2 linked regions of the Haloterrigena salifodinae genome follow. The main gene of each other region encodes a partner of the protein of the gene in region 2 in a complex. Links are inferred from orthologs where the notes say so. Each region holds a gene or a part of one and is shown on either strand. Other genes may lie near its edges.

Region 1 (3,321 bases), on a different replicon or contig from region 2:
GCGACGATATGGACGACGGCCCCGAGGAAGGCGGCCGCTGGCTCGAGGTCTCGTCCGCGTCGAACTTCGAGGACTTCCAAGCTCGACGGGCCGGCCTCCGGTATCGCCCCGAGCGCCACGAGTCGGCGGAGTACCTCCACACGCTGAACGCCTCGGGGCTCGCGATTCCGCGCGTGATGGTGGCCATCCTCGAGTACTACCAGAACGAGGACGGCACCGTGACGGTCCCCGAACCCCTACGGCCGTACATGGGCGGTCAAGAGGTCATCGAGGGCCACGAGAAGGTCGGCGAGAGCGCGCTCGGTGCCGGCGAGCGGGAGTAAGCGCATCTCGGCGTCTGGCAGTACCTCACTCTTTAAACGCTTCTCAGATCCGCTTCACTCGTTCTCGCTGCGACCGGCGAGCCGCTCGATTTCGATTCACACCGGCTTCGATCGAGCGGCGGCAAACCGAGCGACTCGGCGACACTTGCATGGGTTCTCGAGGTTACCTCGTCGGATTCGAGGAGCGACCGATCTGTCGAGAGATGGAGCCGGCACTCGAGGCGAAAAATAACGGAAGAAATCGCGGTTACGAGTGGCGAGTCGACTCTACAGGTAGTCGATGCTTGGCGGCAGCTCGAGCTTCATGCCCTTGCGCTCGCGGATCTCCATGATCTTGTCGCGCTGGAGGGAGTCGGACATGACCTCGAAGCCGGCGTTCTCCGTGTTCCAGGAGGCGCGACCTTCGGTCGCGGAGCGGATGTCGCTCGCGAATCCGATCATCTCGCCGACGGGCGCGATACCCTCGACGACCATGAGGTCCCCTTCCTGGTACATGTCGTCGACGCGGCCACGACGACCCTGGATCTCGCCGGAGGCGGCGCCCATGTGGTCGTTGGGCACGTCGATGCGGACGTCCTGCATCGGCTCGAGCATCTTGATCTTCCCGTCGATCAAGGACTTGTGGACGGCCTCGCGGGTCGCCGGGATGACCTGTGCCGGACCGCGGTGGATGGTGTCCTCGTGGAGCCGGGCGTCGTGGAGGCGGATGAGCGTCCCCTGCACCGGCTCGTTGGCCAGCGGGCCGTTGTCGAGGGCTTCCTCGAGACCCTCGACGACGAGTTCCATCGTCTCGTTGAGGTGCTGGATACCCTTCGTGTCGTCGATGAGGATGTTCGTCCCGTGGATGTGCTCGACGTTCTGGGACGTGTCCTTGTCCATGCCGGCTTCCTGCAGGGCCTCGCGGCGTTCCTGCTCGGGCATGTCCATCGAGGCCTCGCCGAGCTGGATCGTCTCGACGAGGTCGTCCGTCATCGGTTCGATGGAGATGTAGAAGCGGTTGTGGCGGTTCGGCGAGATGCCCTCGACCTCGTCGCTGGGGTTCTGGGGCTGCTCGCGGTAGACGACGATCGGCTCACCAGTGTTGACCGGAATACCCTGATTCTTCTCGATACGCTGAGTGATGACCTCGAGGTGGAGCTCACCCTGTCCGGAGATCAGGTGTTCGCCGGTGTCCTCGTTGATGTTGATCTGGATCGTCGGGTCCTCCTTGGAGACCTGTCGGAGCGTCTCGATCAGCTTCGGCAGGTCGTCCATGTTCTGGGCCTCGACAGACTTCGTGATGACCGGCTCCGAGATGTGTTCGATCGACTCGAACGGGGTCATCTCGACGCTCGAGACGGTCGAGCCGGCGATGGCGTCCTTGAGGCCGGTGACGGCGGCGATGTTCCCGGCGGGAACTTCCTCCACTTCCTCGCGCTCGCCGCCCATGTAGATGCCGACGCTCTGGACGCGGTTCTTGCCCACCGTTCCGGAGACGTACAGCTCCTGGCCCTTCTCGAGGGTACCCGAGAAGACGCGGCCCGCAGCGATTTCGCCGGCGTGGGGGTCGACCCCGATGTCGGTGACCATCAGCACGACCTCGCCGTCCTCGTCGACGAGTCGCATCGATTCGGCGAGGTCGGTCTGGTCGTCGCCGCGCCAGACCCGCGGAATACGACGGGGCTGGGCGTCGATGGGGTTCGGGAAGTGCTCACAGACCATGTCGAGCACGACGTCCGACAGCGGCGTCCGCTCGTGGAGCTCCTGGCGCTTGTCCGCGCGCTCGAGTTCCATTATCTCGCCGAAGTCCATCCCCGTCCGCTGCATCGAGGGCATGGAGACGCCCCACTTGTAGAGCGCGGAGCCGAATCCGACGGTGCCGTCCTCGACAGAGACGGTCCAGTCGTCGATGTCGTCCATATCCTCGGTCATGCCGCGGATCAGCTCGTTGACGTCGCTGATAACCGACAGCAGGCGCTGCTGCATCTCTTCGGGACCTTCCTGCAGTTCGGAGATCAGGCGGTCGACCTTGTTGATGAACAGAGTCGGCTTGACGCCCTCGCGAAGGGCCTGTCGCAGCACCGTCTCGGTCTGGGGCATGGCCCCCTCGACAGCGTCGACGACGACGAGCGCACCGTCGACGGCGCGCATCGCCCGCGTCACGTCGCCACCGAAGTCGACGTGGCCCGGCGTGTCGATGAGGTTGATGAGGTGGTTGGTGTCCTCGTACTCGTGAGTCATCGAGACGTTCGCCGCGTCGATGGTGATCCCGCGTTCCTGTTCGTCTTCCTCGGTGTCCATCGCGAGCTGCTCGCCGGCGGTCTCGTCGGAGATCATGCCGGCACCAGCCAGCAGATTGTCGGTAAGCGTCGTTTTCCCGTGGTCAACGTGAGCGGCGATGGCGATGTTCCGGATGTTCTCCGGTTCGTCCATCAACCGTTCACACTCTTGGACGATCTTCTTGCGTCGGCCCATATACCCCCCATTACCGCCAGTGGGGTCAAAAGGGTAGTGTTTCGTCGCCGCCGGAATTCGTCGCGTTTCCCGGCTCCAGCGGTGGAATATCCAATTTGAGTGAGTGAATCCCTTACACAATTTGGTCGCTGTCAACCGGCCCGTCTACCGCCGAACCCGTCGTTCTACGCAGCAATCGTCAGCAAACTGTCTGATCCCGCCTACTCGCCCCTGCGAACCTGCCCGATCCCAAACTGGTTCGGAGTCGCAACCGCGCGCTACGTGGCACGCCGAGGTCGTCCGCCGCACGCGAACGCACAAAAGAGTCAAATCCTTCGACCCCTTGCTATCCGTACACATGAATATACGCGTACAGGGACCGGGACCGACTTCTCCATTCCTCAGCGCCCGCGACCTCTTCGAGACCGAGCATGACCTCTCGCTGCCGGTCGACGTCCGGCTCCGGGACGATCCCGACGAACGCACCTGGGCCGGTCACTACGACGATCGCCACGTCCTGAACATCTCGAGGCAGGCCGCCTCGAGTGCCATGGCCCGTGAACTG
Region 2 (3,350 bases):
CTCCCGACCCAGCAGTTGACGCAATCGGTTGAGCAGGCCGGACAGCGGCGAGCCGTCGTCGTCGGCCGTCGCCATCTCCTCGGCCCGCTGCTGCTCGCGGAGTTCCCTCAGTTTCGCCGTCTGATCGTCGACCGTCGATTGCGAGGTGGTCGTCTTCGTCTCGCCGCCTTTCAGTCCCTTGAGCCCGGCGACCTGCGCGTCGACACCGGTCGAACGAGTCGTCTTCGTCCCGGCGTCGGCGTCGATCGAGACCTCGTCCAACTCGTCCTCGGAGAAGCTCAGACGCTTGTGTTCGGTCTTCTGGACGCCGCCCCAGGAGAGTTCGACGTCCTCCATCGCCTCGTCGATGTCGCCCCGAACGTCGGCATCGGTGAGTTCGTCTTCCTCGTCCTCGTCGTCAGTTTCGACGGCCTCGACGCGCCGGGCCATATCGAGGTAGTGGGCGATCAGCGCCGCGCCGGTCGACGCCGTCAGGCCGGCGAGACCGATCGCGTAGAGCGCGACGACCTGCGCCGTGTAGTCGGCTCCGTAGCCGTTCCAGTCGTCGGGATAGGCGTACAGAAAGCCGCCGACGGCCACGAGCGTGATGATAACGCCCGCTATCGACGTGTACAGCACCCGGCGCTCGGAGGGTAACAGGACCACGATTCCCAGCATGAGAAGCGGGAGTGCGATCATGACGATACCGTACGCGGGTTCGGCCCACGTTATGTGGGCCGCGCTGCGGGCTTCGAACGTACTGCTCCACAAGAAGAGCAACAGCGCGATGCTTGCCAGGCCGATGCCGCCGAGAAACAGACCGAAGCCGACATAGACGTCGGTTCGATCCTCCGGTTCGCCGATGTACCGACGGTAGAGGTCGAAGAGAAATCCGTCTGGAGACTGTTCCGCTGACATTAGCTTTCCGTTTATACTCCAGTACTATGACTGTTGGGTCGCGAAACCAATCCGTTTCTGCGGGGTTCTGAGGGCACATCGGCGCCACCGATCGCAACTGATTTTCTCTTTCACGCGCCCGCACGGGAACGTGCACGCACCACCATACACTATCTCAGTATCGCTGCCAACGGACCCCGCTCGGGGCCGTTCGACGACGGGTCGAAAAGCGCGGCCGTTTTACGTCCGTGGCCGCTATGACGGATAATGAGTCAGGAGTCGGAGTACACCGAGGGGGACCTCCGGAACACCGGAATGCAGCTCAAACACGACCGCGAGTGGGACTACGAACTCGAGCAGATCGTCGACGCCATCGAGGAGCGCGACGCCAAGAAGGTCGGCCTGCAGTTCCCGGAGGGACTGAAACGGCGCGGCCCGGCCGTCGCCGACGACCTCCGCGAACTGTCCGACGACGACGTGACGTTCATGCTCTCGGGCCAGCCCTGTTACGGCGCCTGCGACCTCGACACCTATCTGATGAAGCGCACCGACGTGTTCGTCCACTTCGGCCACTCGCCGATGAAGAACACGGACAAGGTGATCTACGTGCCGCTGTTCTCGAACGTCGAGGTCACGCCGATCATGGAGGAGGCCCTCGACACTCTGGAGCCGCCCGAGGAGACCGAAGACGTCGGCCTCGTGACAACGGCCCAGCACATGAACCGCTACGAGGAGATGAGCGAGTTCCTCGAGGAGCGAGGCTACGACGTCCACAGCCGTCGCGGCGACGAGCGGCTGACCCACGAGGGGCAGGTGCTCGGTTGTAACTACGCGAGTGCGGACGTGCCAGCGGATCAGGTCCTCTACGTCGGCGGCGGAAAGTTCCACCCGCTCGGCCTGGCGATGGAGTACCCCGAGAAACACGTCGTCATCGCCGACCCCGTCAACAACGTCGTCACCGTCGCCGATACCGAGAAGTTCATGAAGCAACGGTACGGTGCCGTCCACCGCGCGATGGACGCCGAGAAGTGGGGCGTCATCTTCTGTACCAAGATCGGCCAGGGCCGCTGGGAACAGGCCCAGGAGATCCTCGCGGACAACGACGACGCCTACCTCATCACGATGGACGAGGTGACGCCGGACCGCCTGCGCAACTTCGACATGGACGCGTTCGTTAACACGGGCTGTCCGCGGATCACGACCGACGACGGCCCGCAGTTCCACAAGCCGATGCTCACGCCCGGCGAATACGAGATTGCCGTCGGCAACAAGTCCCTCGAGGACCTCTCCTTCGACACGTTCCACGGAACCTGGTAGGCGGTCTTAGTCCCGTTTTTCGATTCTCCGCTCTTCAGCTAGATCACACCCCATCAGCCTCGAGTTCGGCCCCGGCCGTCTCCGTGAGCAGTTCGTATCGCTTCCCGACGCCGCCCCAGTCGACGACGTTCCACCACGCCTCGACGTAGGCCTCGCGATCGTTCTCGTACTGGAGGTAATAGGCGTGCTCCCAAACGTCGAGCGCGAGGATCGGCACCGCGCGCTGGTGGGCGAGTTCGTTCTGGTCCTCGACCTGTCCGACGACGAGCGCGCCGGCCAGCGGTTCGTAGAAGAGCATCGCCCAGCCGTCGCCCTCGACCGCGTTCGCGGTCGCGGCGAACTCCGCCTGGAACGCCTCGAACGAGCCGAACTGCGACTCGAGCGCCGCCGCAAGGTCGCCCTCGGGATCGCCGCCGCCGTCGGGGCTCATGCTTTCCCAGAAGACGGTGTGGTTGACGTGGCCGGAGAGGTTGAACGAGAAGTCGCGCTTCGCGGCCCGGATACCGTCGAACTCGCCGGACGATCGCATCGATTCGAACGCCTCGAGTGCTGCGTTCGTGCTGTCGACGTACGACTGGTGGTGTTCACTGTGGTGGAGTTCCATAATCCGCTCGTCGATGTGCGGCTCGAGCGCGTCGTACGCGTACGGGAGGTCGGGCAGTCGATATCGCGGATAACCCCCGGTTACGGCTGCCTCATCGTCGTCCGCGGCCGCCGATACCGTCGTCGCACCCGTACCGAGCAACGCGATAGCGGCCGTGCCGCCGATCGTTTCTAAGACGTTTCGTCGTCGGAATCCGGCATCCAATTGGCCGTTTGACATGCAATATATGTTCCCGCGAGAAAGCGTCGTCAACGTTATCCCGGCACTCGACGGCGTCTCACGTGGCAGTCGGTCGCAGGCGAGATTGGGTAATTACCGATGAAACAGTCCGTTCACGATAGTCCCGCAAGGGGGGACATACAGTAACAAACATCCTATTATGGAGCCGATATCGAAATACCGTACTACTATTAACGGGAATTTAGACTTCTAGCGGAGATATTCAGTAAAATATGGGTAATCTCGCACTGATTCCAAAGTGGTTTGGAGCAGTTCTTTAGCCCCACTAACACAGACCAGTAGTTGATGAGTAATCCTGGTGTCAGCAGCCGAT

What was found. Proteins that work in one complex are often made in the same cells at the same time.
Region 1: the proteins of dph2 (region 2) and EH209_RS15145 are in contact, whole or in part, in a crystal structure (PDB 6Q2D), measured with the Methanobrevibacter smithii proteins. The link is inferred for Haloterrigena salifodinae from one-to-one orthologs. Residues at the interface, in WP_011954460.1 of Methanobrevibacter smithii: Met1, Met3, Tyr4, Pro28, Glu29, Gly30, Leu31, Met33, Phe58, His80, Thr124, Gln126, Ser179, Gly180, Asn181, Phe182, His183, Leu185, Tyr201, Asn202, Phe211, Ile215, Arg291, Asp295, Asp296, Gln298, Met299; in WP_011954157.1 of Methanobrevibacter smithii: Pro482, Asn483, Lys484, His485, Tyr553, Asp555, Glu556, Glu559, Leu560, Leu591, His592, Glu593, Asp594, Ala595, Val596, His597, Arg598, Gly599, Pro600.

The regions. Positions count from the first base shown.
Region 1 is NZ_RQWN01000003.1:115,019-118,339, forward strand. What follows is about bases 185-3,104. They hold EH209_RS15145 (elongation factor EF-2), read right to left. Parts: upstream 2,778-3,104; coding sequence 591-2,777; downstream 185-590. Other genes in these bases: serS (serine--tRNA ligase), read left to right, coding at 185-323. In the rest of the region: more of serS, read left to right, coding at 1-184; EH209_RS15150 (DUF5781 family protein), read left to right, coding at 3,115-3,321. UniProt on the Methanocaldococcus jannaschii protein: Catalyzes the GTP-dependent ribosomal translocation step during translation elongation.
Region 2 is NZ_RQWN01000005.1:68,761-72,110, reverse strand. What follows is about bases 220-3,168. They hold dph2 (diphthamide biosynthesis enzyme Dph2), read left to right. Parts: upstream 220-1,143; coding sequence 1,144-2,193; downstream 2,194-3,168. Other genes in these bases: EH209_RS20505 (superoxide dismutase), read right to left, coding at 2,237-3,016; EH209_RS20515 (DUF7139 domain-containing protein), read right to left, coding at 220-897. In the rest of the region: more of EH209_RS20515, read right to left, coding at 1-219; EH209_RS20500 (DUF7344 domain-containing protein), read left to right, coding at 3,323-3,350. UniProt on the Methanocaldococcus jannaschii protein: Catalyzes the first step of diphthamide biosynthesis, i.e. the transfer of the 3-amino-3-carboxypropyl group from S-adenosyl-L-methionine (SAM) to the C2 position of the imidazole ring of the target histidine residue in translation elongation factor 2 (EF-2).